DNA from 3 places in the Kribbella sp. NPDC023972 genome. Region 2 is predicted to be linked to each of the others. Evidence: riboswitches for the same ligand, from Rfam matches in the RefSeq annotation. Region 2 holds a riboswitch; each other region holds the start of a gene.
The links. A riboswitch is a leader RNA that binds a small molecule or an ion and turns the genes downstream of it on or off. The one in region 2 is predicted to bind S-adenosylmethionine.

Region 1 (10,119 bases), on a different contig from region 2:
ACGACGCCATCACCTGGAGTACGCCGTCCGAGTCGGCGAGCATCAACCCGGCGGCGTCGACATCGAGCAACTCGACGCTGACCTCGGCCAGCGTGCGCAGGAAGTCGACCAGGTCGAACTCGTCCACCAACGTGTCGGCCAGCTCGATGAAGACCTGCGTGATGCGGTGTTCCCGTCTCAACTGTGTTCCCTTTCGACAGTTACATTGTCCGCACCCGCGGCGGGAAGTAGGTGATTTGGTACCCAATTCGCCCGGCTGTCACCTCGGTGTCATCGAGTTGATGCACAGTACGGTCACCGTCAGGCCATGAACTCGAGCCGCCGCCAGTTCCTGGCCGCATCCACAGTCGCCGGCGCGTCCCTGGTCCTGCCCGGGGTTGCCGCCGCGACGCCGAACCTCGTCCGGCGCGACCGGCCCGGGTTGCCGTCCGGGATCATGTCCGGCGACGTCACCGCGAACTCGGCTGTGGTCTGGTCCCGGACCGACCGCCGGGCCCGCCTCGTCGTCGACGTTACCAGCCACGGCCGGTTCGACCGGGCGATCCGCCTGCGCGGCCCGATCACCGGGCCGGATGACGATTTCACCGCGCAGTTGCCGCTGAAGGGCCTGCGCCCGGGCCAGCGGTACGACTACCGGATCTCGTTCGAGGACTCCTCCGGCCGTCGCGGCGAGTCGCTGGAAGGTTCGTTCAGTACGCCGGGACGCAACCGCGGACTGTCCTTCGTCTGGACCGGCGACACCGCGGGCCAGGGTTACGGGATCAACCCCGAGTTCGGCGGCATGGCGGCGTACCGGGCGATGCACGACACCCGGCCGGACTTCTTCCTGCACTCCGGCGACAACATCTACGCCGACGGCCCGATCGCGGCCGAGGTGAAGGTTGCCGACGGCACCATCTGGAAGAACGTGGTGACCGAGCAGGTGTCCAAGGTCGCCGAGACGCTGGCCGAATACCGCGGCCGGTACAAGTACAACCTGCTCGACGGCAACGTCCGGGACCTGTACGCCGAGGTGCCGATCATCAGCCAGTGGGACGACCACGAGACGGTCAACAACTGGTACCCGGGCGAGATCCTGGCCGATGACCGGTACACCGAGAAGCGGGTCGACGTACTCGCGGCCCGGGCCCGGAAAGCCTTCCTGGAGTACCTGCCGATGGAGCACGCGGGTCGCGGCCGGATCTACCGCACGGTGAGTTACGGCCCGCTGCTGGACATCTTCTGCCTGGACATGCGGACGTATCGCGACACGAACCCGAAACCCGGTGTGAGTGGTTCGGTGGCGCTCCTCGGCGCGGAGCAGGCCGCGTGGCTGGTCCGCGAGGTCGCGGCTTCGAAGGCGACCTGGAAGGTGATCGCCAGTGACATGCCGCTCGGGTTGCTGGTCCCGGACGGCACCGAGATCGAGGCGGTTGCCAACGGACTACCGGGTGCGCCGGGTGGTCGCGAGCACGAGATCGCCTGGGTGCTGAGCCAGTTCAAGCGGCGCAAGGTGCGCAACACGATCTGGCTGACCGCGGACGTGCACTACTGCGCGGCGCATCACTACGACCCGTCGCGGGCGGCCTTCACCGACTTCGACCCGTTCTGGGAGCTGGTCGCCGGGCCGATCAACGCCGGCACGTTCGGGCCGAACGCGCTGGACTCGACGTTCGGGCCGAAGGTCGAGTTCGTCAAGGCGGCCGACTTCCCGAACCAGCCGCCGAGCGGTGGCAACCAGTTCTTCGGGCACGTCGACATCGACCCGCGCACCGGCGTCTTCACCGCGTCACTGCGCGACCTGCACGGCACGGTCCTCTGGACCAAGGACATCCACCCGGCCCACTGAGAGGGCCCGTCGTACTCACTGGCCCCGGCGCCTGCGCGGGATGCCGCCCACCGCGGCCGGTGGGTACGACGCCCGCGACCTGAGCGGTTCACACCTTGGAGCGGTGCCCGGAGCCACCACGAGCGCGCCGGAGCGGACCAGAGCCTCAACCGCGGTCAAGAAGTCGTCGGCCGGAAGATCGACGATCCGGCCGAGTACGTCGAGGCGGACCCGCTCGCCGGCCACGGCGGCGGCGCTGAGCATCCGGTCTGCGTCGGGGTCGACCGAGCGGGTGTTGGCCACGCTCGCAGTGTGACCGGCTGTACACCACTCCGCCAGCCCCTCCGCCCTGACACCCCGGTTGCTCGTCGGCATTAGGTTTGACCGCATGACCTATCCGGAAAGCCGCCGCGACGATGTGGTCGAAACGCTGCACGGGCATCGGATCGCGGATCCGTACCGCTGGCTGGAAGACCCAGACTCACCCGACACCCGCGACTGGGTCACTCGGCAGAACGCCTTCACCGAGGCCGAGCTCGCGACCTATCCGGAGCGGGACTGGTTCCAGCGCACCATGTCCGCGATCCTGGCCCGGCCGCGGGCCGGCGTACCGGTGAAGAAGTCCGGCTGGTACTTCGTCGGCCGCAACGACGGCACCCAGGCGCAGGACGTGGTGTACGTCGCCGAGTCGCTCGACGAACTGGTCTCCGGCGGCCGGGTGCTGATCGACCCGAACACGTTGTCCGCCGACGGCACGGATTCGCTGGGCACGTTCACGATCAGCCCTGATGGCAAGTACTTCGCCTACGGCATCAACGAGAGCGGCAGCGACTGGACGACGTTCCGGCTGCTCGACATCGCCACCGGCACTCCTGTCGACGACGTGGTGACGGAAGCCAAGTTCTGCGAGGCCACGTGGTTGCCGGACAGTTCGGCGTACCTCTATCTGCACTACCCGGCGAGTGGCCGGAGTGAGGGCACCGAGACAAAGACGTTGTCCGGCGGCCGGTTGATGCTGCACAAGGTCGGTACGCCGCAGTCCGCGGACGAACTGGTGCTGGCGTTCCCGGAGAACGACCGCATCTTCATCACGCCCGAGGTGACCGAGGACGACCGGTACCTCGTCGTCCACATCACCGAAGGGACCGACCCGGCGACCCGGCTGTGGGTCTTCCCGATCACCTCGGACGACGGCATCGGCGAGCCGGTCAAGGTGGTGGACTACTTCGCGGACGAGATCACGTTCGTGCGGATGTCCGGTGACCGGCTGGTACTGCGGACGGATCGTGACGCCCCGCGCGGCCGGGTGGTGCTCGCGTCACTCGACGGTCGGTTCACCGATCTGATCCCGGAGGGCGACAGCGCCCTGCAGGCGGTCCGCGGTACGGCGAACGGTCTCGCGACGTTGAGTCTGGTCGACGCTCAGCCCGTGCTGACGCTGTACGCGCTGGACGGCTCCGGTGCGCGGGTCGTCGATGCGCCGGGCGGGGGAGTGGTGGGTCTGAACGCCTCGCCGGAGTACGACGAGCTCTTCGTCGGCCTGTCGACTCCCACCGACCCGACCCTCTCGTACGTCGTCTCGTCCTCGACCGGCGCCGTACGCGCACTGCCCTCGCTGGTCCGCGGGTCGGGTGGCTTCACGTCGCCGGCGATCACGATCGAGCGCCGGCTCGAGCCCGGCCGCGAGGTGCCGTACTTCCTGATCAGCCGTGCCGATCTGGACCACTCGTCACCGCGTCCGACGATGCTCTACGGGTACGGCGGCTTCCGCATCCCGATCCTGGCCGAGTACCGGCCCGGCTGGCCGGCCTGGCTGGCGGCAGGTGGTGTGCTGGTGATCGCGAATCTGCGCGGTGGTGGTGAGTACGGCAGCGACTGGCACGATGCGGGTCGGCTGAAGAACAAGCAGAACGTCTTCGACGACTTCATCGCCGTCGCCGGGCACCTGCGCGACACCGGGGTGACCACGCCGTCGCAGCTCGCCATCCACGGTCGCAGCAACGGCGGTCTGCTGGTCGGTGCCGTGATGACGCAGCGCCCGGACCTGTTCGCGGTCGCGCTGCCGGGCGTCGGCGTACTGGACATGCTCCGGTTCCACCTGTTCACGGTGGGGGCCGCGTGGACGTCCGACTTCGGGCACCCGGACGATCCGGACCAGTTCGAGGACCTGCTGGCGTACTCGCCGTTGCACCGGGTGCAGGAGGGCACGGCGTACCCGGCGACTCTCGTGGTCACCGGTGACCACGACGACCGGGTGGTGCCGCTGCACAGTCACAAGTTCATCGCCGCGTTGCAGCATGCCCAGTCCTCCGCCGAACCTGTCTTGACCCGGGTTGAGGTCAACACCGGTCACGGCTTCGGGAAACCCGCCGCGATGGTCGCGTCGGAATGGGCGGACCTACTGGCGTTCGCTGCTCACCACGTAGGCCTTGTACCTCCTGAGCAGTAGGAGGGCGGCTTGACTACCAGATCCGCGGGGCGTGGAGATCGCGGGGATCGTCGGCAGGCTGACAGCCGTGCGCCGACTCCTCGTACTCCGACCGGGGTCCGCTGGTGGCCAGCGTTCGGACGGCGTTGACGAGGCGGTCGACGTGCTCGCGCGTCGTACCGAGACCCAGGCTCGCCCGGACGGCTGTGCGGTGCTCGGGGGCGCCGGCCAGCAGGTGGCCGACCAGCGGGTGCGCACAGAACTTGCCGTCCCGGACACCGATGCCGTACTCCGCGCTCAGCGCCGCGGACACCAGCGTCGAGGTCAGCCCGGCGACGGTGAAACACACCGTGCCGACCCGATCCGCGTCCTGGCCGAAGAGCGAGTACGTCGTGACGCCGGGAATCTGAGCCAGACCGGTCCGAAGCCGGGCGAGCAGGCTGCGCTCATGCTGCTCGATCGCGTCGCGGTGCTTGCTGATCGCCGCACAGGCCGAGGCCAGCGCGATCGCGCCGATGACGTTGGGGGAGCCGCCCTCGTGCCGGGCCGGACCGGTCGCCCAGACCACGAGGTCATCGGTGACCGCGGTCGTGGCGCCACCGCCGTACAGGTAAGGCTCGGCGGCGTCCAGCCAGTCAGCGCGGCCGATCAGGGCACCGGCGCCGTACGGCGCGTAGAGCTTGTGGCCGGACAGCGCGACCCAGTCGACGTCGAGCTCGGCGATGTCGACCGGCCGGTGCGGCGCGAGCTGCGCCGCGTCCAGGCAGACCCGAGCGCCGTGGGCCCTGGCAACGGCCGCGATCTCGGCGATCGGGAAGATCTCGCCGGTGACGTTGGACGCGCCGGTCACGACGACGAGCCGCGGACCCTCGGGCGCCTTGCGCAGTGCGTCGGCAACGTTGCTCACGGCATCGTTCGGCGTGCTCGGCGCCTCGAGGCGCACGGTCCGCTCGGCCGGCCAGGGGAGGAGCGCTGCATGGTGCTCGGACTCGAACACGATCACGGTCGCGTCCGCCGGCACCGCGTGCGCGAGCAGGTTGAGCGCGTCGGTCGTCTGCCGGGTGAAGATCACCTGGTCGTCCGGCCGAGCGCCGACGAACGCGTGCACCTCGGCACGCGCCCGCTCGTACCACTGTGTGGTGATCCGCGAGGCGTACCCGTTGCCGCGGTGCACCGACGCGTACGACGGCAGCGCCGCCTCGACGCTCGCGCGCACCGACTCCAGGCACGGCGCACTGGCGCCGTGGTCGAAGTTGGCGTAGTCGGTGACCCGGCCGTCGGCCAGGGGGACCAGCAGGTCCGAACCCACCGTGGCGGGGATGCTGCCGGTCGCGAGCCGGGCCCCCGTAGGCCGCGGGGTCGTCGTACTGGCAGGCTCGAGGATGGAGAGAATCGACATGCTGCTGCTCCCAGGAAGTCCGCACTTGCCGAGCGGGGTATCCGCACGGCCTGGTCTTCACCCGGGGCACCCCACCGCGGAGGAGGGTTGCCGGCCAGCGAGCCGGGGCTTGACGCTGGCGCTCATGACCTGCCGAAGACGGTAACGAACGGGCTACGGTGAACGCCAGTGTCAATCTCATATGATGAGATGGACGAACACATTGTGGACGAGAGGAACGTAGTGACCTGGAGAGCACCCGCCGTCGAACGACCGGACGGCTCGCTGACCGCGCCCGAACGCGACCTGCTGCAGGGGTACCTGGACTTCTATCGCACCACCCTGCTGTTCAAGTGCGCCGGCCTGACCGCGGAGCAGTTGGCCGAGCGACCCTCGCCGCCGTCGACCCTCTCGCTGCTCGGGCTGATCCGGCATCTGACCAAGGTGGAGCGGATCTGGTTCCGGATCCACTTCGCCTCGGGGGAGCCGGCTGAGCCGGTGTTCCCGCTGGAGCTGGGCAAGGATGCGGACTTCGAGCTGATCGATCCGGCCGAGGCGCAGGCGGCGTACGACGGCTTGATCGCGGAGTGGAAGCTGTCCGACGAGGCCGCGGCCGGGCGATCGCTCGACGAGCGTTTCGCCTTCAAAGGCGTCGAGTCGACGCTCCGGATGATCTACCTCCACCTGATCGGCGAGTACGCCCGCCACTGCGGCCACGCCGACCTCCTCCGCGAACAACTGGACGGCACCACCGGCGCCTGACTGTTGCCGGCGACCTTCTGCGCTCGTAGTTGACCCGGCCTCGTTCTCGGCGGTCTGGCGGCGCTCGGGTGGTACGTCGTGCTGTGGCACCTGTTCCGGTGGCGGCGTCGTGACGCTACGGATGGGGCGGTGTGACCGGCGTGTGACACGTGTGACTCGAGAGGTAGTCGGGGTAGCCTGAGGGATATGGCGACCCGCACGTCTTCCCCGGCGCGGGCGCAGAAGTCAGCAGCCAACCGGCCGGGTACGGCGAGGTCGGCTGCTGGTGGACGCTCCCGTCCGTCAGGCGCCCAGAAGCGTGGGCAGAGCGCGAAGCGCGGTGGATCCACCGCTGCGCGGACCAGCACGCCCAAAAACAGCGGACCGGGCCCGTTCGCCGCCGCCATGCTCGCGCTCGGTCGCGGCATCGTGAAGATGTGGATCGGGATCGCCCACGTGCTCGGCGGCATGGTCCGCGGGATCGGCAACGGTGCCCGCGACCTCGACCCCGAGCACCGCCGCGACGGCGCCGGCCTGTTCCTGATCGGCCTGGCGGTCGTAGTGGCCGCCGCCATCTGGTGGGACCTGCCGGGAGCGGTCGGCCACGTCATCCGGGTCGTCGTCGGCGGCAGCGTCGGCATGCTCGGCTGGGCCGTCCCCCTGATGCTCCTGTTCACCGCCCTGCGCACCATGCGCGACCCGGACCGCAACGGCCCGGCCGGACGCCAGGTGATCGGCTGGACCACGTTCACCCTCGGTGTGCTCGGCCTGATCCACATCGCCAACGGCCTGCCGCGGCCCGGCAACCCCGCCGACGCCCCGATCCAGGAGGCCGGCGGCGCGATCGGGTACTTCATCTCGACCTTCCTGTCCGACCTGCTCACCCAGTACGTCGCCGCACCGCTGCTGGTCCTGCTGTCGATCTTCGGCGCGCTGGTGATCACCGGCACCCCGGTCTACGCGATCCCACTCCGGGTCCGCGCGGCGTTCGACGTACTGATGGGACGTACGGCGCTGCCGGAAGACGCACCGTCCGTCGCGACCGCGTCCAGCGACGACACCGTGCGGCTGACCCGCAAGGAGCGTCGCGCCAAGGCGGCTGCGATGGATGAGGACGGCGAGCCCGCGATCAAGCCGTACGACTCGCCGGTGCTCGAGGGGCGCGAGCTCACCAAGCGCGGCCGCAAGTCGAAGGCAGCTGCTCCCGCTCGTTCGGACGAGGACGCGTACGACGTCGACGCGGCGGCCGCCGTACCGTCGCCGTCCCCGGTCGTGCCCGGGCCCAAGTCTTCTGACTCGCCGCCGGAGCCGCCGCCGCACACGCCGCTGCCGCAGCGGGTCGAGCAGCTCAGCCTGTCCGGCGACATCACCTACACGCTGCCCGACGGGCAGATGCTCAAGCCCGGCTCGGTGCACAAGGCCCGGACAAAGGCCTCCGACGCTGTTGTCGACCGGCTGACCGAGGTGTTCGAGCAGTTCGGCATCGACGCCCAGGTCACCGGGTACACCCGCGGCCCGACCGTGACCCGGTACGAGGTCGAGCTGGGCTCGGCGGTGAAGGTCGAGAAGGTCACCGCGCTGTCGAAGAACATCGCTTACGCGGTCGCGTCGGCCGACGTACGCATCCTGTCGCCGATCCCGGGCAAGTCCGCGATCGGTATCGAGATCCCGAACACCGACAAGGAGATCGTCAGCCTCGGCGACGTGATCCGGTCGGCGACCGCCCGCAACGACCACCACCCGATGGTGGCCGGGCTCGGCAAGGACGTCGAGGGCGGTTTCGTCGTCGCCAACATGGCGAAGATGCCGCACCTGCTGGTCGCCGGTGCGACCGGTTCGGGTAAGTCGTCGTTCGTCAACTCGCTGATCACCTCGATCCTGATGCGGGCCACGCCGGACGAGGTGCGGATGATCCTGGTCGACCCCAAGCGGGTCGAGCTGAACAACTACGAGGGCATCCCGCACCTGATCACCCCGATCATCACCAACGCCAAGAAGGCCGCCGAGGCGCTGCAGTGGGTCGTCCGCGAGATGGACATGCGGTACGACGACCTGGCCGCGTTCGGGTTCCGGCACGTCGACGACTTCAACAAGGCGGTCCGCGGCGGCAAGGTGAAGCCGCCACCAGGTAGCGAGCGAGTGCTGTCGCCGTACCCCTATCTGCTCGTGATCGTCGACGAGCTGGCCGACCTGATGATGGTCGCCCCGCGCGACGTCGAGGACTCGATCGTCCGGATCACCCAGCTGGCCCGTGCGGCCGGTATCCACCTGGTGCTCGCCACCCAGCGGCCGTCGGTTGACGTCGTCACGGGTCTGATCAAGGCGAACGTGCCGTCGCGGCTCGCGTTCGCGACCTCGTCGCTGGCTGACAGCCGGGTCATCCTGGACCAGCCGGGTGCGGAGAAGCTGGTCGGCCAGGGTGACGGCCTGTTCCTGCCGATGGGCGCGAGCAAGCCGATGCGTATCCAGGGCGCCTGGGTGACCGAGTCCGAGATCCGCGGCGTGGTCGACCACTGCAAGGAGCAACTGCAGCCGACGTACCGCGAGGACGTCACCGCCGTGGCCGGGCCGAGCAAGGACCTCGACGACGAGATCGGCGACGACCTCGACCTGGTCGTGCAGGCGGCCGAGCTGATCGTCTCCACGCAGTTCGGCTCCACGTCGATGCTGCAGCGTAAGCTCCGGGTCGGTTTCGCCAAGGCGGGCCGGCTGATGGACATCCTGGAGAGCCGGGGAGTGGTCGGGCCGAGCGAGGGTTCCAAGGCCCGCGACGTCCTGGTGAAACCCGACGACCTAGAGGACTTCATCACCACCCTGCGAGGAGAGTGACGTGACCGCCGCGAGCGCACTGCCCAGACAGGAACGCTTTGACCTCGACCCCGAGCCCGTGCCGTTCACCATCCGCGCCTCCCAGAAGGTGCACGGCGGGCTCGCCCTCGGCGCCGCGCTGGTAGCGGTGGGCTTCGCCGCCTCCGCATCCACCAGCCCGACCGGCGTACTGCGCTGGATCGCCGCGGGTGCGTTCGCCGTACTGGCGCTGGTCTGTGCGCGAGCGCTGACGGTCGGGGACATGCTGGTGGCCGACGAGGTCGGGATCCGGCTGCGGATCGGCCACGACTGGATCGGAACCCGCTGGGAGGACATCGACCAGGTGACGGTGCTGAAGCGCCGGCACCCGCTGGACGACGGCAGGATCGCCGTCCATCTGCACGATCCGGGCCCGATCCTGGGCGCGATGCCGAGTTCGACTCGCAAGACAACCGATGCGAATCGTCGGTTGACCGGCTCGTCGCTCGCGGTACCGTTCGGGTTGACGGCTCGGCCGTCGAACGGGGAAGTGGTACAGGCACTGCACATGCTGGCGGATGCCAGGTGTCCGGTCAGGGAACAACTCTGACGCGTCCGTGACCCCGTCGTACCAAGGCCGTTGACTTGATGTCGGCGGTCCGGCTGTCGGCGTTTCGATGTCGACGGTCCGCGAACAGTCGGGCGATGGAGAGGACGGTGGGGACGTGAGCATCGGCAGCGAGCTCACGGCGGCCCGCGAACGGGCCGACATGACGATCGAGCAGCTGAGCGCCGCGACCCGGATCAGAACGGGCCTGCTCGTCGCCATGGAGGCCGATGACTTCTCCCGCTGTGGCGGGACGTTCTACGCCCGCGGCCACATCCGCGCGATCGCCCGCGTGGTCAAAGCGGACCCGGCGCCGCTGCTGGCCACCTTCGACGCCGAACACGCCGTCGAGGAGGACAAGTCCCGCCGCG
Region 2 (10,119 bases):
CGCGAGGCCGCCGAGCAGGCCCGGACCGAGTCCGAGGAGCACCGCACCCGGGCCCAGGAGTTGCACCCGGACCAGGCGACACCCCACGCGGCCACCTGGGGCAACGAGCAGTCAACCGACCAGGACGCGTCGACCCGGGATCGCGACAGGACAGACCTGGGCAGCGAGGACCGGCCGACGAGCCGGGATGGGCAGCCGATGGTGGGGGCGACCGACGAGCAAGCTACTGGTGAGCACTGGGCCGATGGGCAGCACCCGGATGACCCGCGCCGCCAGCCGTGGCCGGACCCGGCCAAGCCCGACCAGCGAGGCGACCACCCGAAACACTCGAAGCACTGACCCACCCAGACGCACTGATCCCGCCGGGAGCGCAACGGGGCTGTTGACGGCACCTGACCGGAAGCAGGTGGCCAGGCTCCCCCGGCGGGATCAGTGCGTCCGGACTCAGATCAGGTAGCGGAACTCCGGTGAGTTCGGGTGGATGCGCTCGATGTCGAGCGGCGCCGCGTCCATCCGGGACAACAGTCCCTCCAGATCGCCGGGCCGGCTGATCTCGATACCGACCAACGCCACACCGGTCTCGCGGTTGTTCCGCTTCACGTACTCGAACAGCGTGATGTCGTCGTCCGGCCCGAGCGCCTCGTCCAGGAACGTCCGCAGTGCGCCAGGCTCCTGCGGGAACGTCACCAGGAAGTAGTGCTTCAGCCCTTCGTGCACCAGCGAGCGTTCGAGGATCTCGCTATACCGGCTGACATCGTTGTTCCCGCCGGACAGCAGACAGACAACGGTCTCCCCGGGGCGTACATCGAGACCGTTGCCTAAGGCACCTGTCGACAAGGCGCCCGCGGGCTCGGCGATCAGGCCGTCGATCTGGTACAGCTCCAGCATCTCGCTGCACACCAGGCCTTCCGGCACCGCCAGCATCTCGACGCCCGCGTTCGCGACCAGCGGCAACGTCACGTCGCCCACTCGTCGTACCGCGGCGCCGTCCACGAAGCTGTCCAGATGCGGCAGCGTGACCGGCTCCCCGGCCTCCAGCGCCGCCGCCATACTCGCCGCGCCGGCCGGCTCCACCCCGACGATCCGTACGCCGGGATGCCGCTCGGCCAGCCAGCTCACGACACCGGCGATCAGCCCGCCGCCACCAACCGGCACGACCAGTACGTCGGGCGGGTGGCCGAGCTGGTCGACGAGCTCGACCGCGACAGTCCCTTGTCCCGCAACGGTTCTCGGGTCGTCGAACGCGGGCACCATCGTCGCACCGGTGGCCTCGACCTCCGCGATGGCCGCCGCCGCCGCGTCGTCGTACGTGTCACCGGTGACGATGACCTGGATCTGCTTGCCGCCGAGGGCCGCGATCCGGTCGCGCTTCTGGCGGGGCGTCGTCCGCGGGACGTAGACCTTGCCGTGCACGCCGAGGATGTGGCACGAGTAGGCGAGCCCCTGGCCGTGGTTGCCGGCACTGGCACAGACCACGCCGGCCGCCTTCTGCTCGTCGTCGAGCTGGGCGATCAGGTTGTAGGCGCCGCGGAGCTTGTAGGAACGGCCGATCTGCAGGTCTTCCCGCTTCAGCCAGATCTGGGCCCCAGTGCGTTCGGACAGCCGGAGGTTGCGTTTCAGCGGTGTACGCACAGCGACCCCGTCGAGTCGCTTGACCGCGTCCTCGACGGCTGCCGCGTCAACGGCCTTCTGGTCTGCGCCGGTCGTCGAACGAGCGACTGAACTACTGCTCTGCATGAGCTTCCTTCCCGTGCATTTGCACGATCTTCGCCGATTCGCTCGCTGCACAAGACAATCCGCGTCCACAGTACGGACGGGTGGCCACCTTTACGCAACAGACCCTTGTTTCAGGCGTGAAACGGCCCTTCACTGGGCAGTCTAGTTTTCATACGCTCACTCGGTGTAACGGCCAGGGTCCTGGACGGGATGAGCCGAGTAAAGCCGGTCACAGTGGACTGGAGGGCACGAATGGAACTGATTCCGTTCAGTCTGTGGGGAGACGCTTTGTGGTGTGGTCAGGAGGTCGTGCGGGAGGCCCCGCACGAGCAGGCGATCCGTAGCCTGTTCCCAGACCCCATCCCAGCGCGTGGCGCAGACTTGGACACCGTCGCGGACCTGGTCCCGGAACCGCACAACCGCTTCGATCCCCGCTCGATCGCCGTACGGGTGCAGGGGAAGGTTGTCGGCTACCTGCCGAGGGACGATGCGCACCGGTACCACCCGGTGCTGTCAGAACTGGTGGCACAAGGCCTGCAACCGCAGGTGCCGTGCCACCTGTGGGTGAGTGAATGGGAGCCGGCCGACTGGGATGGCAAGAGCGGCCAGGGGACGGCGTTCCACGCAAGTGTCGCGGTGGCCCTCGGGCAGCCGCACATGCTGGTCCCGGTGAACCTGCCCCCGCCAGGCAGCTATCACCTGTTGCCGCCCGGCAGCGGCATCGTCGTACCGGGCAGTGAGGTGCGTCCCGACGTACTGGCGCCGTTCTTCCGGGCGGAGGGCGAGTGCTGGGCGTACGCGACCATGCACGCGATCGAGGAGGAGGACGGGATCCAGGACCGGCACCGGATGGTGGTCGAGGTCAGAATCGACGACGAGCCGGTCGGGCGGCTGAGTCCGCGGCTGAGCGCCGAGTTCCTGCCGGCCATCCACTACCTGTCCGACATGCGTGCGGAGACCGCCGCCCGTGTCGCCGTCCGCGGCGACCGCACCGCATCGGAGGTGATCCTCTACGCGGCTCGGAGTCACGACCTGCCGGCGACCTGGCCGGACGGCCTGACCCGGTCCCCAGTCGCGTCCCCACAGTGGCACTACTGGGCTACGAAAGAGGCCAACTAGGCGGCTGCGCAGTACTCACCAGATCTTTTGGCGGGTACTGCGGAGCTACTTGAACTCAACTCACCGCCGTCTGGACTGCCGGCCGACTGTTCTGGTCACGACGAAGGCGGTCGGCGTGGCGCCGTTGAAGCGGAGGACGCGCTCCCGGACGATCTTCAGGCCGTGGGTCCGGGCGACGGCGTCCTTCAACAGACGCTTGTCCTCGGTCAGCAGCACCGCGCGTCCGTCGTCGGTGAGTACGCGCGCGATCTCGGCGATGGCAGCGGGATAGAGGCGCAGGTTGTCGCGATGTGAGCCGACACGTTTGCCGAAGGGCAGGTTGGCGATCACCCGATCGATGCTTCGGTCGGGTTGCTGGATTGCTTCGGCCTCGGCGGTCGTGAGGCTGGCTGACAGGGCTCGCGCGGCGAGGTTCCGTCGCGCGAGCCGGATCGATCGCTTGTCGGATCCGATCAGCTCGGTGGACTGGGCCTGGCGGTGGGCAGCCAGGAGCAAGGTGCCGGTGCCGCAGAACGGGTCCAGGACGCGGTGGCCGGGCCGGATCTTCGCCAGGCGTACGACGACCTCGGCGACGACCGGGTTGGTTGACCACGGCAACCGTTCGAGCGAGCCGAACCGCCGGGTCCAGTAGAGCGGCCCGATCTCGGCGATCCATCCGGTGCCGGCGTTGGTGAGGTTGACGCTCCAGTTGCGCGGATCGTTCGTCCAGCCGAGCTCGCGGCTGACTGCGACGGCGAGCTCGCTGTCCCCGTGAACTCTGAAGGTCCGCGGCAGGTTGGCGAGAACGCCGGTTTCGGTTGACGCATGCAACGGGTCGAGAAAGCCATCGTCGTGCGGACTTCCGGGGAGTGGGATCGCGGCTGTGGAGTACAGCGGGCAGTCGTAGAGGTCCTGCAGTTCGCCGTCGATCCGGCAGGTCACGGATGCGGTCCGGGTGCTGAGGATCGTGACTTGGGGCAGTCGTCCGAGTTCGCCGGCCAGCAGGTCGGCGGCGCCGTCGACAGTACGCAGGATCAGGTGATCCTTGACAGGTGTGGGCACAGCGGTGCTCCTGAGAGGTCGCGTCGATCAGTGGTCGAATCGATGCGCGACGCACCCCACCACCGCGGTCGGCCGGGCCGCCACGGTGATCGATGCGTCTCTCAGAAACCAGTCACTGCCGCGCAACTCTAGGCTGCTGTGGACGTCGGGCGAAATGGATTTGCGGGGCGGATGTCCTTGGCGTTGGGTTGCGGCATGGCTGAACTACGCACCGAGCGCCTGCTGCTCCGCCGTTGGCGCGAATCCGACCTCGCCCCGTGGGCCGCGATGAACGCCGATCCGGAAGTCCGTCAGCATCTGGGTGAGGTGATGACGCGTGAGCAGACTGACGCCTCGGTCGCGACCTTCCGGGCCGAGTTCGACCAGCGCGGCTACGGCTGGTGGGCGGTCGAGGTGCAGGCGACCGGCGAGTTCATCGGCTTCGCGGGCCTGGACGACGTCGACCCGGGCCTGCCGTTCACCGGCGTCGAGATCGGCTGGCGGCTCGCCCGCTCGGCATGGGGCCACGGCTACGCCACCGAGTCCGCTCGCGCCGTCCTGACCTACGGCTTCGACACCCTCGGCCTCGCGGAGATCCTCGCGATCACCACTGCCACCAACCACCGCTCCCAAGCCGTCATGCGCCGGCTGGGCATGACCCACAACCCCGCCGACAACTTCGACGACCCCTCCGTCCCCGACGGCCCACTCCGCCCCAACGTCCTTTACCGAATCACGCGATGACACTGCAGATCGCCGTACCCGACCTCCCGCTCCTCGAACGAGCCGTCCACAAGTTCACAACACCGCCGACGAGCCCTGACGTCGTACGGTTCAGGCATTGCCGCGGTGGGGTGGGCAGAGGTAGAAGAGTTCGGGGTCACCTTCGTCGAGACCGTGCAGCAACCCGACTGCCGACCAGCCGGCGCGCTGGAGTAGTTGCTGCATCGGGTGGTTCGAGACGTTGGTGGACGTGAACAGCTTCGGCGCGGTGCACGCGGCCTCGGCAGCATTCAGAAGGCGTACGCCGACGCCGCGCCGCCGGGCGTTGGACGCGACCATGAGCAATGTGACGAAGCCCTGCTCGAAGAACGTGTACTCGAGCGTGAGGTACCCCTGCGGTTTCGAGCTGTTCTCCGCCATGAGGACCAGGCCCTGTTCGCACCACCGTCGGATGTCGTCGGTTCGTGCTTGATCTCCCATCGCCGCGACCTCGTCGATCTCGGCCAGCGATGACCAGTCCGACCTCTCCGCGCGGCGTACCGTCAGCGCGCTGTCCGACTCCATGCAGGAATCGTGGCACAGGGCCCCGTCACGACGCGCGGGATTTCTCTAGTCAGCTTTCAGACGGGATGCGACGACCGCGCCGATTCAAACGCCTCTCACGGGTGGTGCGCCAGCGTCGAGGCGTCCGGCCAGGTCATGCGGAGGCACTTCGGGGAGCCGTTCAGGCGGGTCGGGTCGCCGCCGGGTGGTGGGACGGTTGCCGTCTCCACGCAGGTGGCTCCGCGGGCGCGGTAGAAGTGCTGCGCATTGGTGTTCTGCTCCAGCACCCACAGGTACATCGCGTCGCCGGTCGCCTGGTCGATGACAGCTTGTGCGGCGCGGGCGAGGAGTTGTGTGCCGATGCCGGTACGGCGTTGGCTGCTGTAGACATGCAGATTGTCGACAAGGCTCCCCCACCTCGGGTCGTTGTCGAACCTGACGTGGACGAAGCCCACCAGTTGGTCGTCGTACTCGGCGAGGATGGTCGCAGTGCCGGTCGGTGCGGCAAGCCGTGCCGACCAGACCTCGCGACGATCGGTGTCGATGTCACCATCGAGGAACGAGTCCGCGTACGCGCCCCGGTAGTGCCGACGCCAACTGTCGGCGTGCAGCAGCGCGACCTGCTCAGCGTCACCTGCGCCAGCCGAACGGAACCGTAATGGCATGGGAACCTCCATCTCGCGGCTTGCCCGGCACCCTTTGTGCCGAGCCTGGTCCTCACCCGGGGCACCCCACCCACGTAGGAGGGTTGCCGGCCAGCAAGCCGGGGCTATCCGCTGGCACTCATGACCTTCACCGAAACCGTAGCAGTCACCCGATCACGCCACGAAGAAATTCCAGCAAGCGGTCATCGTCCAACGCCGTGCCCCGCACACTGCCCAAGGACCTTGGGCAGTCGATGAATCAGCGGATCAGTCCGTTGGACCGTGCCCTCCACAGCTCCTCGCGCGCAGGCTTGGTGTCGAGCAGCTCCAGTCCTCGCACCGCCCAGTCCCGCAGCGACTCGTCGGCGCTGTAGACCTGCTCGGTCAGCACCGGCAGCGCAGCCGGCGACCGAGCCTCGCCGATGAGCTCCAGCAACCAGCACCCGAGCCCGTGGTCCTTGCGCTCCCCGGCGAACGCGGCCAGCAGTTCGTCGACATGCTCGGCCGCATGAGGAAACAGCAGCTGGAACCCGTCCTCCCGGGTCTGCGGATCGCGACTACGCATGAGCCGCATCGCCTGCTCGAATCTCTGCATTACGCGGTCAACCGTTCTGGTCGTTACGGACGACGCAGGCGAACCGCCAGGAAGAAAGGGGTGGTCTGCGTCTTGTCGAATCGCCGTGGATCGATCTGCCGAGCATCCTCGGTGGCACGCGGCTCGACCAGGCGCTCCAGCGTGAACCCCGCGCCGAGAAGTTCTCCCAGGAACGTCTCCAACGTCATCCGCCAGTAGGTATGGGTGAACCGGCTGCCCTGCCATTGAGCCTCAACCCGCTCCTCATCGAAGTACGAGCCGCCGAACCAACTCCAGTCAGCCGCGGGGTGCGTCGTCGAAACGAGGAGTATTCCGCCTGGCCGCAATACCCGCCGAACCTCGGCGAGCAGTTGCTCCCGCCCGTGGATGAGGTGGTACACGAGAGCCATCACGGCAAGGTCGAACGACCCGTCTGGGAGGAACGACAGCGGCTGCTCCAGATCATGCTGATGCAGCTCAACGCTGTCTCCAAGCCTTTCCCGCGCGGCACTCAGCAGCGCCTCGCTGCCCTCAACTCCCACAACCCCAGTCGCTCCACGCTCCAAAAGCTCCGCCGCGTAATGCCCTGCCCCGCACCCGAGGTCCACCACCCGCAACCCCGACACGTCCCCCGCCAGCTCCAGCATGGCCGGCCGATCGGTGTACGCGTTGTAGACCCCATCAGTAGCGCGCTCAGCAAAATACGCGCCCTTCTCCCCGTGATACGCGCCCTCAGCACTCATCCGGTCATCCTGGCATCACTCGCCACGTACGACGAGCATGTTTCGTTCCTGCCAGATCTAGGGCCAACGTGCACGCCGCGTCGTGATCCGGTTTATGCGTCGTACGTCGTGCCGATTGCGTCGAGGTCGCGTACGGCGTACCGGTGATGCTCCCACTCCTCCTCGAGAATCACGTGCAGGCAGGAGAGAGTGGTCTCCTCGCGTTCGGGGGCCCACGGGTTCTTGCGCGCTACGGCCAGGTCGTCCGCTGTGACGGTGGCGAGGAAGTCGCGCACCATCGCGAGGCGACCCGCCCGGACCTCCAGCACTTCGGCGTACGACGGTGTGACCGTCGTGAAGACCGACATGTCCAAGCCGTCGTCCTCGGCGCCGGCGCCCGCTAGACCGATGGGGTGGAACGGCTGTTCGATCCCCAGGACCGCCTGGCGAAACCACAAGTCCGTGGCAAGGATCAGGTGCCGCAGCGTTTGCACGAACGACCACTCGCCACTCACCGACACGTCGACCGTTCCGGCCGGCATCGCCGCGACGCGCTCGAGCGTGGCCGCCCAAGTGCGCTCGAGGACAGCCCAGGCCGCACGCAAACCATCCGGATCTCCGGCCCGCCGGTCGGCCCGGCCGGGAAAGCGCCGGTCGAGTTCAGCCTCGACGAGCGGCGTCACGTCAACGCCGTTGACCCGCAGGAAGCTCCCGCCCTCGGACAGCCACGGTGCGTCGATCTCCAACCCCCGCACCTCGACGCCGCGCATCACCACACCAGACAAATCAGCCCCAACAAACCGGGCCCCACGCAAATCCGCATCAACGAACTCCGCCCCTCGCAGCTCGTCGGACCGGTTGAAGCTTGCCATGGCATCTCCTCGTCGACCGCCCTGTCACCGCCCGCCAGCCAGTATGACGCTCAGACGTCCCAAGAACTCCCCAAGCACGAGCTGCGCGCCGCCACGCGATGATCGACGAGCGGGCGATAGTACGTCGTTCAGCGGCGATAAGCCGGGCAAGTCTCCACTGCGCTACTTACGCAGCCGTACTCCGCTTGTACAGCCGCGGTGCGTCCTGCGCACCCTTGGGGTCAGCTTTCCTTGCGGCGTTGCCTGTGGTGCGGATCTGCCAGGGCATGCGCCTCGCGGGAGTACTCCTCGATTGCGCGATCGAAGGCGCCAAGCGGCAGTGACCATGCCTTGTCCTGAGGCTCGCCGAGTCGGTTCAGCGCTGGCGGTATCGCATCGATCCAGCCGAAGAGGCCACGTCGCTTCATCCCCTGTTGGTACAGCGCCCGTCCGGCGTCAGTGCACCAGTACCGGTCGGCCTCGGCCTCAGCCCCGATGAGGCCTGCCGCGACCAGGCGGGCCACGGCTTGAAGGAACTCGGCCTCGGTGAGGACGGCATGGTTGATGAGATCCGCGTTCGCGATGACCCGGACGAGTGTGGAGCCGTCATCAGGACCGGTCCCCTCGACAGAAGAGAAGACCCAAGCGTCCGACAACATCCATTGCGCGGCCACAACCCCAGGATAGGCGCGCTGGCGCCGGCCGACTTCGGTTCCATGACCTGCGGCACTCCTGTCGTCGCTGCTGTGGAGCCAAGGCGTGCCACTTGAGCAGATTCAGGACATCCTCAGTCACGCTGACCGCAGTACGTCGAAGCTCGTCTACGTCACGGTCGAGTTCGAAGGGGGTTCGGTGCCTATTGCTCTGGCGCACGATGGCGTGGTGGTGACTGCGGCTGTTGATGTGCCCACGCGACAGCGGCGGCCCAGCCCAGCAGGGCGATGATCATCCCCGCGCCACCGCCGACCATTGCACCGTTGCGAAGGCTGCCCACCACCGCGCCCACAGAACCGGTCATGAGGGCAGCGACCAGAAGGATCGAGGAGGCATCCCCGCCCCAGCTCAAATCACGCAGCCGCTTGCGCATCGACCGTCCGCGCTCCATCAGCATCAGCACTTGAGCGCTGATCACCGAGGCGACGACAAGGACAGCCAAGCAACGGACTGTGACCACACCCCCATCATGCCGCCACATCCCACGCCGGCCGTTGGGCAAGCTCCGGCGTGGACACCTGCTTGAGCTCGTCTGACGCTCGTACGACGCAAGCTCTGTCCAGACTCGGTGAGTCGTCAGTGGATACACCTACCTTGGCAACGGCCCCGAGGCCACTGGCGGCGGTGTGGGCTGGGCTATGCGATCAGACCTTTTCGCCAGATGCGTTCGCTGCGGCAGTTTTGTGTCGCTTGACCCAACCGAGTATGGCCAATGCGAATGCGGAGCTATCAACAAAGACGCCGATGCTGGTCGGTTCGGCTCAAGCCTCGGCGATCAAGCGATCGAGATCTACTGCCGGGACCAAGCTCGACAACCGCCTGACGTTGAAACACGCGACGCCGCATAGCCAGCTTGGGAAGCACGGTCCGACCCCCGGTCGACGGTCCATCCTGAGCGTCCATCGACGTCTGCTTCATGGATGGGGCGCTCCGGCCAACTCGTCGACCTGCGTCCGATGGGATCCAGGGCCGGTGTTAACAAGCAAGCCTGTGAGCAACTGAGGCTGGAAACGGCGATAACGGCACGGACAGAGTTCCGGCACAATCGTCGCATGACACGCTACTTCCGTCGGCGCTGGAACGAGACACGTGGCGATGATCATGACGACTGGGGTACGTCGGAGTGGTGCTTTGAGGTAGACGACGACGGCTGGGTAAGCCGTCAGATCGAGGTCTATGACAGTGGCCCGACTCTTCGGTACGACCGCGCCCATGTTGCCGACGAGTTCGGCGGACTTAGCGAGGCTCCGTTGCCGCTTGACGAGTTCGCGCCCCACGAGATACCTCGCGATGCCTTCGAGTTGGCCTGGCGGGGCTAGCGGAGGGTCACGGCGTCGGCGTCGGGGCGTCGCGGCCCTCGGCTCATTGCGCTCAACTGACCAAGAGAAGGCGACGCCACGGGGTGGTCGAGGCGGGGATAGCACGTTGGTTGGGTAGTCGCGCGGAAGGGTGGGTGGGGCTGCCGGGCGAGCTCGCGACGTAGGAGTGGGCGT
Region 3 (10,119 bases), on a different contig from region 2:
ACGACGGCCTGGCCTTCCCCTTCGTGTATGCCGCGGTGTTCGCGGCGACCAAGGGCGCGGTGGGCGACTGGGCGATCCAGTGGTTCGCGTGGGACCTGATCGGCCGGACCGTGATCGGCGTCGCCGTCGGCGGCGGCGTGGGCTGGCTGCTCGGCAAGATGGCCTTCTCCGCACGCTCGCGCACCTTCCGCCTGGCGGACTCGCGCGAACCCGTGCTGGCTCTCGCGATGACGCTGGGTGCGTACGGTCTCGCCGAGGTGCTGGACGGCTATGGCTTCATCGCGGTGTTCGTCGCGGCGCTGGGGTTGCGTTCGGCCGAACGAAGCCACGACTTCCATGAGGAACTGCACGGGTTCATCGAGCAGCTCGAACACATCCTCACCTGGGGGATCCTGCTGCTTCTGGGGGTCGCGATCACGGCCGGGTTGCTCGAGCCGCTGACCTCGGCCGGTGCCGCGCTCGGGGTTCTGCTGGTACTGGTGATCCGTCCACTGACCGCCTGGGCGGCCCTGGCCGGGACGCCGCTGCGGCGATCCGAGCGGTGGGTGACCGCGGCGTTCGGGATCAGGGGTGTCGGGTCGGTGTTCTATCTGGCGTATGCGGGCGCCGACTTCCGCACCGACCTGCCGTGGTTGTGGGCGACCGTCGGCTTCACCGTCGTGCTGAGCGTGGTTGTTCACGGCGTTGCGGTGACGCCGCTGATGCGGATGCTCGACCTCCGCCGGACCTGAACACCCAGGCGGGCGGCTCGATCCCGTGACGGATCGCGCTGGCGGCGTGGATTCCGGCTGCGATCTCCTTCAATACCTTGAACATGTCTCCATCGTCCAAGGGCCGGCCCGCGCGCAGAAGTGGCGCGAACGACGACTATCGCTAAGATAATGACATGGGTCAGCGCACTGTTTCAGTCCTCGGGTACGACGGGATGACTGCCTTCGAAGCGGGCATCGTGATCGAGGTGTTCGGGCTGGCCTGGCCGGATATCGACCAGCCCTGGTACGAGTTGAAGGTCTGCACCGAGACGCCCGAGCCGATCCGTGTGCTCGGCGGTGCCACGTTGAGCAGCCCGCACGGCCTGGAGGAGTTCGCGGCCGCGGACACGGTCGTCATCCCGAGTGTCGCCGATCCCGGTGCTGATACCTCCGGAGAGCTGATCGAGGCGCTGCGGACGGCCCATCGAAGGGGTGCCAGGATCGTGTCGATCTGCTCGGGCGCGTTCGCGCTGGCGGCCGCCGGCCTGCTCGACGGCCGGCGCGCCACCACCCATTGGCGGTACGCCGACCTGCTGCGCGAGCGTTATCCGAAGATCGTCGTGGATCCGGAGCCGCTCTACACCGACGAAGGCGACGTACTCACGAGCGCGGGATGTGCCGCCGGGCTGGACCTGGCCCTGCACCTGGTCCGGAAAGACCACGGCGCGGCCGTGGCGAACGCGGTGGCTCGGCGGCTCGTGATCCAGCCCTACCGGTCCGGCGGCCAGGCGCAGTACATCGAGTCCCCGGTGCCGCCCGACCCCGATGACGCCTCGGTCGCTCGGAGCCTGGGCTGGGCGCTCGAACATCTCGCCGAGCCCATCGGCGTACCGGATCTGGCCAAGCAGGCCGGGTTGTCGCCGCGGACGTACCTCCGGCACTTCGTGAAAGCGACCGGGACGACACCGGGCAAGTGGCTGATCGCCCAGCGGATCCAGGCGGCGCTGACCATGCTGGAGACCGGGGACGCGCCGGTGGAGGAGATCGCACTGGCGGCCGGCTTCGCCACCCCGGTGACGCTGCGGCACCACTTCGCCAAGCAGCTCCACACCTCGCCGTCGGCGTACCGCCGTACCTTCCGGGCCCGGCGGGAAAGCTGAGATCGGCTGTCTCGGATAGTGGGAACTGAAGACACAATATGGACCCGATTGGGTAACCTCGGGGGAGCTCATCCAGAGGGACTGAGGGAAACGGCCCGTTGAAGTCCCGGCAACCCTCCCCGTTGAGGTCCCAGTCCGGGGCCCTCGCGGCGGAACGGTGCCAAATCCGTCCCGCGCCGAAATCCGGTGACCGGGGAAGATGAGAGGGGAACCTCACATGAGCCTGACCGCCGCCTCGACCACCCACACCCTCCGTGAAGGTGCCTTCGGCAACGGTACGCACCTGAGCTGTCGCGCGTGTGGGGCGAAGTCGCCGCTCGGTCCGTTCTACGCCTGTACGGAGTGCTTCGGTCCGCTCGAGGTCGGGTACGAGTACCCGACCATCACCCGGGAGCAGATCGAGGCCGGCCCCAAGAACATCTGGCGCTACCAGCCGCTGCTGCCCGTCCCCGTCGACGTGGCCAGCTTCCCGAACACCGAGCCCGGCTACACCCGGCTGATCGACGCCGGCAACCTGGCCCGCGAGCTCGGCCTGCGCAAGCTGTGGGTGAAGGACGACTCCGGCAACCCGACCCACTCCTTCAAGGACCGCGTGGTCGCGAGTGCCCTGAGCGCCACCCGCGAGCTCGGCATGAAGGTCTTCGCCTGCCCCTCCACCGGCAACCTGGCCAACGCCGTGGCCGCTGCCGCGGCCCGGGCCGGTATCCGCTCGGTCGTGTTCATCCCGCACGACCTCGAGCGCCCCAAGGTGATCACCACCGCCGTGTACGGCGGCACCCTGGTCGCCGTCGAGGGCAACTACGACGACGTGAACAAGCTGGCCTCGGAGATCGCCGGCGAGGAGGAGGGCTGGGCGTTCGTCAACGTCAACGTCCGCCCGTACTACTCCGAGGGCTCCAAGACCCTGGCCTTCGAGATCGCCGAGCAGCTCGGCTGGCGGCTGCCACAGCAGATCGTCATCCCGGTCGCCTCCGGTTCGCAGCTGACCAAGATCGACAAGGGCTTCACCGAGCTCGGCAAGCTCGGCCTGGTCGACGCGACCGACTACAAGGTGTACGGCGCCCAGGCCACCGGCTGCTCGCCCGTCGCGCAGGCGTTCCGGGACGGGTACGACGTGGTGAAGCCGGTGAAGCCGGACACCATCGCCAAGTCGCTCGCGATCGGCAACCCGGCCGACGGGCCGTACGTCCTGGACGTGGCCCGGCGTACCGGAGGTGCGATCGAGGACGTCACCGACGAAGAGGTTGTCGAGGGTATCCAGCTGCTGGCCCGGACCGAGGGCATCTTCACCGAGACCGCGGGTGGCGTGACGGTCGCGACGCTGAAGAAGCTGATCGAGTCCGGTCAGCTCGACCCCGAGGCCGAGACGGTGATCATCAACTCCGGCGACGGGCTGAAGACGCTCGACGCCGTGGCCGACCGGGTCGGCCCCAAGGTGACCATCCCCGCGTCGTACGACGCCTTCGTGAAGGCAGGATTGCAGTGAGTGTCAGTGTTCGGGTACCGACCATCCTGCGGCCCTACACCCAGGGGGCGTCCTCAGTCAGCGCCGAGGGGGCGACGCTGAGCGAGGTGCTCGAGTCGCTGGACAGCTCGTACCCGGGGATCAAGGCCCGGGTGCTGGACGAGTCCGGCGAGCTGCGGCGGTTCGTGAACGTGTACGTCGACAACGACGACGTCCGGTTCGCCGACGGCCTGCAGACGTCGATCAAGGACGGTGGCGAGATCTCCATCATCCCCGCGGTCGCCGGCGGCTGACGCTAAGGCACCATTGCCGGATGCGCGCTGTCGTCATCTCGCAGTACGGCGTCCTGCCCACGATCCAAGAGGTAGCCGCTCCCGAGCCGGAGCCCGGTGGTGTCGTCCTGAAGGTCGAGGCCACCGGGCTGTGCCGGAGCGACTGGCACGGCTGGATGGGACACGACCCGGACATCGTCCTGCCCCACGTCCCTGGGCACGAACTGGCCGGAACGATCGCCGCCATCGGCGCCGGTGTTGAGGGCTGGCAGGTCGGCGACCGCGTCACCACGCCGTTCATCTGCGCGTGTGGTGAGTGCGAGCAGTGCCTGGAAGGGAACCAGCAGGTCTGTCCCAACCAGCTGCAGCCCGGGTTCAACTACTGGGGCTCCTTCGCCGAGTACGTCGCTGTGCCGTACGCGTCGGTGAACCTGGTCCGGCTGCCGGACGACCTGTCCTTCGACACCGCTGCCGGCCTCGGCTGCCGGTTCGCGACGTCCTTCCGGGCCATCCGCCAGGTCGGCCGGGTCGCCGCCGGTGAGACTGTCGCGATCTTCGGCTGCGGTGGCGTCGGCCTGTCCGCGGTGATGATCGCCGCCTCGCTCGGCGCCCGGGTGATCGCCGTCGACACCAACCCGGCCGCTTTGCAGCTGGCCCGCGAGTACGGCGCTTCCGAGGTGCTGCAAGCCTCGCCACGAACCGTCGACGAGATCCAAGCACTCGGCGGCGCCCACGTGACCATGGACGCCCTCGGCTCGAACGACATCGTCCAGCAGGCCCTCCACGCCCTCCGGCCCCGCGGCCGACACCTCCAGGTCGGCCTGCTGCCAGCCGGCGTACAACTCGACGTCGGCCGCCTGATCGGCCAGGAACTGCAATGGCTGGGCAGCCATGGCATGCCCGCCCACGCCTACCCCGAAATGCTCAACCTCGTTGCCCAGGGCAACCTCAACCCGTCCGGCCTGATCACCCGCACCATCACCCTGGACGAAACCCCCGCCGCCCTGGCCGCCCTCTCCAACGGCACTCCCGCCGGCGTCACCGTCATCCATCCTTGAGCCCGCCGGCGGGTTCTTGCGCCGATAGCGTGCTGTAACCCGCCAGCCATCCAGCAACCCGCCATCCGTGAGACGACTGCTTGGGCTCAGGCCTACAGGCGGATCAGGTAGACCGTGGGTGGGCGGCCGGTGCGGCCGTGTTGTTGGCTGCCGATGGGGTCGGCCAGGCCGGCGCGTTCGAGGCGTTTGAGGACTCGGCGGGCGGTGCGGAGTTGGACGGCCAGGTGGTCGGCGACGTCTTGGGTGGTGAGGCCGTCGGGGAGGGTGGCGACGAGTTCGCGCATCCGGGCAAGGGTTTGGGTGTTGAGGCCGACCCGGCGGGCCAGGAGCGGGAGGCTTTCGGGGCCGCGGGCGGTGGCGGGTTGGTCGCCGGTCGGTTCGATCACGATCTCGACGTCGTCGGACATCGACACCACACCGGCGACGGAGCCGATCGAGGCTGCCCGGCTGACCGCGCGACGGGCGAGTGCTTCCGCTTCGGCCGCCGTACGTCCGACGCCGAAGCCGACGTACGCCGTGCTGTGCCTGGACGCGAGGTGGTCGAGCAGGGGCATGCGGGTGAACTGTTCGGTCGCCTGCTCGAGGACGCCGCGGGTGGTGACGACCAGGTGGCGGCCGTCCGGGAGCGCGGCCAGGCTGGCGCCGAGGGTGATCAGGTCGGCGGCCAGGTTGTCGTCCGGCTCGGGCAGGTCGATCACGCCGAGGGCGACCTGTGCGTCACCGACGTGCTGGCCGGTCGTGGTCAGAACCAGGGCCTGTAACGTCGACCGGATCGAGTACCGCGACGGGGCGAGCCGGACCGAGGGCATCTCGTTCTCGAGCAGGTGGAAGGCGGACCCCAGGCAGCTGATCGCGACTTTGGTGTCGTGCTTGTCCCGCGCGGTGCGATGGAACGCGACGATGTCGTCCGACGTCAGGCCCGGCCGGTACGGCAGCACGTGGATCTGGTCGGTGGGCAGCTTGGCCTCGATCAGTGTCTCCAGCACCTCACTGCGGCGCAGGGTGTCGATCGAGAACTGGGTGACGTTGTGGCCGAGCCGGAGCAGTTCGACCAGGGCGCGGAGCAGGGTGGCGCCGTCGTACGAGACGTACATGGCCGGGCGGTCGATCACGCCGGCCTCGGTGGCGATCGTGTACGGGACGACGCCGGTGAACAGGATCGCGTCCACCTTCTCGTGCGACTGCTCGACCACCTCGACCGCTTCGGTCTCGTGGTGGTAGGGCAGTGGGAGCAGGGTCGCGCCGCTCGGCGGACCGACCGCGATCACGCGCTGGACCAGGTCCTCCGGGCCGATGACTCCGACCGTGAGGGCCATCAGGCCACCGCTGGATTGATCTGCACGGCACTCCTTCTGGTCGGGCCCTTAACTCGCAGGATAGTGGCTGAGTTCCTCCAGGCAGCGGATCACGAGGTCACGCTCGGCTGCCGGCAGCTCCGGGCCGTACGGGTCGTGTGCCGCGTCCTCGGGGATCAGGCCCTCCCACACGGCCGCCCAGAGCATTCGCTGCACGTAACCCTCGATCGGTGCGTAGAAGGTCGCCGCGGCAAAGCGGTCCAGCCGGTCGGAGGCAGTCAGGAAGGCGCTGTGGTCGCCGGTTGTCCAGGTGCGCAGTACTGCGGCCGAGAGCTCGACCTGAGCGGCCGCGATGCCAACCAGTGCGGTGTCGGCTCCCCACATGAACGACGGCCCGAACATCCGATCCTCACCGGTGATCAGCAGCTTGCCCGTGCTACGTCCGGCCCAGATGGCGTCCTGGCAGCCGATGGCGCGGTCCAGGGTGGCTGTCTTGACCCCGAGCATGGCCTCCAGGCTCAGCAGGTCGCGGATGAGCTCCGGCGGGTACGGGTACCCACCGGCCTCGCCGTGCAGGTAGAAGCCGACCAGCGGCAGGCCAGTCTCAGCCGCCACTCGTTCGTGCAGTGCGACCGCCTCTGTGTGTCCGTCCGGCAAGGCGCCCAGCGCTGCCAGCGGGTAGACCATCACCGCATCAGCTCCACCCCCGGCAGCCTGCAGTGCCATGGCCACGGTCGCGTCCGCGGCCTCCTGCAGCGTATGTGCCGGTTCAGAACGGGGTACGCCGACTCCAGCCACGATGGGGACGTCCGTCGCCTGCCGCCAGGTCTCCAGCACCTTGGAGCGGTCTGCCGGAGACAGGTAAAGCCCACGACCGGTGTGAGCCCACACAGCGACCCCACCGATGGGCTCCGTCGCGATCCGGCCGGCGTACGCGGTCAGAGCGTCGTACGCGACGACGCCCTGGGTGTCCATCGGGGTGACGACGGCAGGGAGCAGAGTGCCGCGGAGTTGCTCGACGAGTGGGTGCCCGGAATCAGACATGGAACCTCTCAGACGTCGTGGCCGAGGCCGGGGCGCTTCGGTACGTCGATCCAGCCGTCGCAGTCGGCGAACACGGTCGGAGCCAGCGGGTCCTCGTGCACCATCAGCGGCCCGACCAGGTCGGCTGCCACGGTCGCACCGGGTACGGCGGCGGCCAGGTGGACCGCGGCCAGGGTGGCCACGCCCAGCTCAGGCATCGAGCCTACCTTCACCGCCAGGCCCGCGCCCTCGGCTACGTTGGCGATCTGCAGGGCTCTGTGCAGTCCACCGACCTTGAGGATCTTGATGTTCAGTACGTCGGCCGCCCCGCGCCGCGCGATCTCCAGCGCGTCCTGCAGCGAGTGCATGCTCTCGTCGACCATCAGGCGGATGTCCAGCCGCTCCCGCAGCCGGACCAGGCCCGCGAGGTCCCACCGCGGCAACGGCTGCTCCAGCAGAGTCAGCCCGGCCTCACCCATCTTCACCAGGAAGGGCATTGCCGTCGTCGCGTCGTACCCCTCGTTGGCGTCCAGGCAGAGCTCTGCGTCGGCAGGAATGGCCGCACGCACCGCCCGGACCAGCTCGAGGTCCTTGGCTGGGTCGTGGCCGCCCTTGACCTTCAGGTGCCGGAAGCCCCGGTGGGCGTACTCGGCGGCCTCGGCCGCCATTTCGTCGAGCGTGCCGAGCCCGACCACCCAGCTGGTCTGCACTCGGTCCCTGATGCTGCCGCCGAGCAGGGTGTGCACGGGCCAGCCGCTCAGCCGGCCGGCCAGGTCGTACAGGGCGATGTCGAGGCCGGACTTGGCCACCTGCTGCCCGCGGAGGACCGAGTCCATCACCAGGTGGGCTCCGGCCCGGTCCAGCGGGTCATGGCCGATCAGTGCCGGGGCGAGATGCTCCTCGATGGCAGCGGTGACACCGGCCAGCGTCTCCCCGGTGTACGCCGTCATCGGCGACGTCTCACCGATGCCGATCGCACCGTCGGCGGTATGCACCTCGACCACCAGGCTGATCAGCTCGGTGCTGACCCCACTGCTGATCTGGAACGGGCGCCGGTACGGTGCACTGACCACGCGGGTCTTGATCGCGCTGATCGGCCCTGACCCGGTTTCGGCCGGCAACCCGACCGGATGCGGTACGACACTCAAATCCGGCTCCTCAGGGTCGCAATCTGGCGAGAAAGGACTTACGGTCAAGACCGTAAATACCGCGAGCGCTCTCTGTCAACGGAAGGTGGCACCCTGATGCGGCTGGGTCTCTATCTGAACCTCTACGGCACGCCGGACGAGCGGCCCCGGCTGGCGGACGCGGTCGAGCAGGCGCGGCTGGCCGAGCAGGCCGGGTTCGAGTGGATCGTGCTCGGCGAGCGCCACCTGCACCGGCCCGGCTACCACGAGATCCTCACGTCGCTGGCCTACCTGGCCGCCAAGACGGACCGGATCGGCCTTGCAACCTCGGGCATCGTGGCGCCGCTGTACGACCCCGTCGTACTCGCCGAGACGCTCGCGCACATCGACGTACTGTCCGGTGGCCGGCTCACCGCGGGGTTCGTGCTCGGCTACCGGCCGGAGGAGTTCGCGCTGTACGGCGTGACACAGGCCGAGCGGGTCGCGCGGTTCGAGGAGTGCCTGACCATCGTGACCCGGCTGTGGACCGAGGACGAGGTGACGTACGACGGCAAGTTCACCAGCATCAGCGAGGCATTCCTGTCGCCGCGGCCGGTGCAGAGCCCGCGGCCGCGACTGTGGAACGGTGGCCGCGTCTCCGCCGTACTGGAACGCACTGCGCGGATGTGTGACGGCTGGACGACGTCGTTCAACGAGCTGGACTCCGACCTGCCCGGGAAGATCGCGGAGTACCTCGCGTACCCGAGTGGCGAGGGCACGTTGGGGCGCGACGTGATCCTTTGCCGCGAAGGCTTCTGTGCTCCCACCTCCCAGGACGCGCGGCGGACGCTGGAGGAGCCGCTGCGCGACCTGTACGACGCCTACACCGGCTGGAAGCGCACGTCCGCGGACGCCGGCCGCTACACCCAGGGCTGGGACGACATCGCCGCGCGCAGCGTGATCGGCTCACCCGCCGAGTGCGCCGAACGCCTGGCCCACTACGAGGAGATGGGTGCCGACGGCATCATTCTCCGCATCCAGCCCCCAGGCATGCCGCAGGTCGACGTACTCCGCGCGATCGAAGCCTTCGGGAATCTGGCGTAAGTCCCCCGGGTGAGACTCCTAAGCCTTCAGGCCGGACATGGCGATGCTGTCCGTCAAGTAGCGTTGGAGGAGGCCGAAGACCAGGAGACTTGGTACGACGGTGATGGTGGCGCCGGCCATGACCTGGTTGATCGGTACCGCCTGGGTTTGCAGGGTGGCCAGGCCGACGGTGAGGGTCTGCATCTCGCCGGACTGCCCGATCACCAGCGGCCAGAGGAAGTCGTTCCAGTGCCAGAGGAACACGAAGATGCCGAGGGTGGCCAGCGCCGGCCGGATCAGGGGGAGCACGATCTGGGTGAAGATCCGCCACTCCGGCGCCCCGTCGATCTCGGCCGCCTCGAACAGCTCGTCCGGCAACTGGCTGATGAACTGCCGCAGCAGGAAGACGGCCTGCGAGTTCGCCAGCGTGGGAACGATGAGTCCCCAGTAGCTGTCCACCCAGTCGAGCCGCGAGACCAGGATGTACGACGGGATCAGCGTCGCCTGGAACGGGACCATCAGGGTGGCCAGGAAGGCCCAGAACATGATCTCCCGGCCCGGGAACCGCTTCTTCGCGAACGCGTAGCCGGCCATCGCCGCGAACAGCAGGACGAAGACCACCGACACCAGCGAGTACAGCAGCGAGTTGACCGTCCAGCGCGGGATGTCGGAGCTGGAGAGCACGCGGGTGAAGTTGTCGAGGGTGAAGCGGGTCGGGTCGAGCGCGTCCGGGAACGTCCGGCCGCTCGGCGGCGCGAACGCGACCAGCACCATCGCGGCGAACGGCACGATGGTGACGATCGCGGTCAGCATCAGCAACGTCGGCAGCGTGAGCCGGGCGACCGGGCGCCGCTCGGCCTTCGGCGCCGGTGGTGCCGCGTCCTGGGGCCGCGGTCGTTCCAGCAGGTTCAACATCAGTCGTCCCTCCCGACCAGCCGTCGCTGCACGAGCGAGACGATGAGCAC

Region 1: it holds a riboswitch for S-adenosylmethionine, as region 2 does, so the genes downstream of both, AB0F43_RS01400 (aminotransferase class V-fold PLP-dependent enzyme) here and AB0F43_RS18085 (GNAT family N-acetyltransferase) in region 2, are expected to answer to the same signal.
Region 3: it holds a riboswitch for S-adenosylmethionine, as region 2 does, so the genes downstream of both, thrC (threonine synthase) here and AB0F43_RS18085 (GNAT family N-acetyltransferase) in region 2, are expected to answer to the same signal.

Annotation. Positions count from the first base shown of each region.
Region 1 is NZ_JBEZZH010000001.1:307,851-317,969, reverse strand. It holds gene AB0F43_RS01420 (GAF and ANTAR domain-containing protein) at 1-181, opposite strand, end outside; gene AB0F43_RS01415 (alkaline phosphatase D family protein) at 308-1,828, shown strand; gene AB0F43_RS01410 (hypothetical protein) at 1,844-2,110, opposite strand; gene AB0F43_RS01405 (prolyl oligopeptidase family serine peptidase) at 2,196-4,256, shown strand; gene AB0F43_RS01400 (aminotransferase class V-fold PLP-dependent enzyme) at 4,270-5,634, opposite strand; SAM riboswitch class IV at 5,651-5,764, opposite strand; gene AB0F43_RS01395 (DinB family protein) at 5,857-6,375, shown strand; gene AB0F43_RS01390 (DNA translocase FtsK 4TM domain-containing protein) at 6,562-9,183, shown strand; gene AB0F43_RS01385 (hypothetical protein) at 9,185-9,751, shown strand; gene AB0F43_RS01380 (RodZ domain-containing protein) at 9,867-10,119, shown strand, end outside.
Region 2 is NZ_JBEZZH010000004.1:204,314-214,432, reverse strand. It holds gene AB0F43_RS18115 (hypothetical protein) at 1-339, shown strand, start outside; gene ilvA (threonine ammonia-lyase IlvA) at 445-1,737, opposite strand; gene AB0F43_RS18105 (HIRAN domain-containing protein) at 1,969-2,835, shown strand; gene AB0F43_RS18100 (methyltransferase domain-containing protein) at 2,896-3,876, opposite strand; gene AB0F43_RS18095 (GNAT family N-acetyltransferase) at 4,072-4,599, shown strand; gene AB0F43_RS18090 (GNAT family N-acetyltransferase) at 4,690-5,142, opposite strand; gene AB0F43_RS18085 (GNAT family N-acetyltransferase) at 5,238-5,786, opposite strand; SAM riboswitch class IV at 5,797-5,912, opposite strand; gene AB0F43_RS18080 (hypothetical protein) at 6,025-6,360, opposite strand; gene AB0F43_RS18075 (class I SAM-dependent methyltransferase) at 6,384-7,082, opposite strand; gene AB0F43_RS18070 (DinB family protein) at 7,175-7,933, opposite strand; gene AB0F43_RS18065 (hypothetical protein) at 8,155-8,586, opposite strand; gene AB0F43_RS18060 (hypothetical protein) at 8,769-9,068, opposite strand; gene AB0F43_RS18055 (hypothetical protein) at 9,679-9,945, shown strand.
Region 3 is NZ_JBEZZH010000002.1:748,471-758,589, forward strand. It holds gene AB0F43_RS12730 (cation:proton antiporter) at 1-731, shown strand, start outside; gene AB0F43_RS12735 (helix-turn-helix domain-containing protein) at 887-1,852, shown strand; SAM riboswitch class I at 1,918-2,058, shown strand; gene thrC (threonine synthase) at 2,070-3,338, shown strand; gene AB0F43_RS12745 (ubiquitin-like small modifier protein 1) at 3,335-3,610, shown strand; gene AB0F43_RS12750 (zinc-dependent alcohol dehydrogenase family protein) at 3,631-4,647, shown strand; gene AB0F43_RS12755 (helix-turn-helix domain-containing protein) at 4,740-5,963, opposite strand; gene AB0F43_RS12760 (dihydrodipicolinate synthase family protein) at 6,012-6,986, opposite strand; gene AB0F43_RS12765 (dipeptide epimerase) at 6,995-8,113, opposite strand; gene AB0F43_RS12770 (LLM class flavin-dependent oxidoreductase) at 8,210-9,175, shown strand; gene AB0F43_RS12775 (carbohydrate ABC transporter permease) at 9,194-10,069, opposite strand; gene AB0F43_RS12780 (sugar ABC transporter permease) at 10,069-10,119, opposite strand, start outside.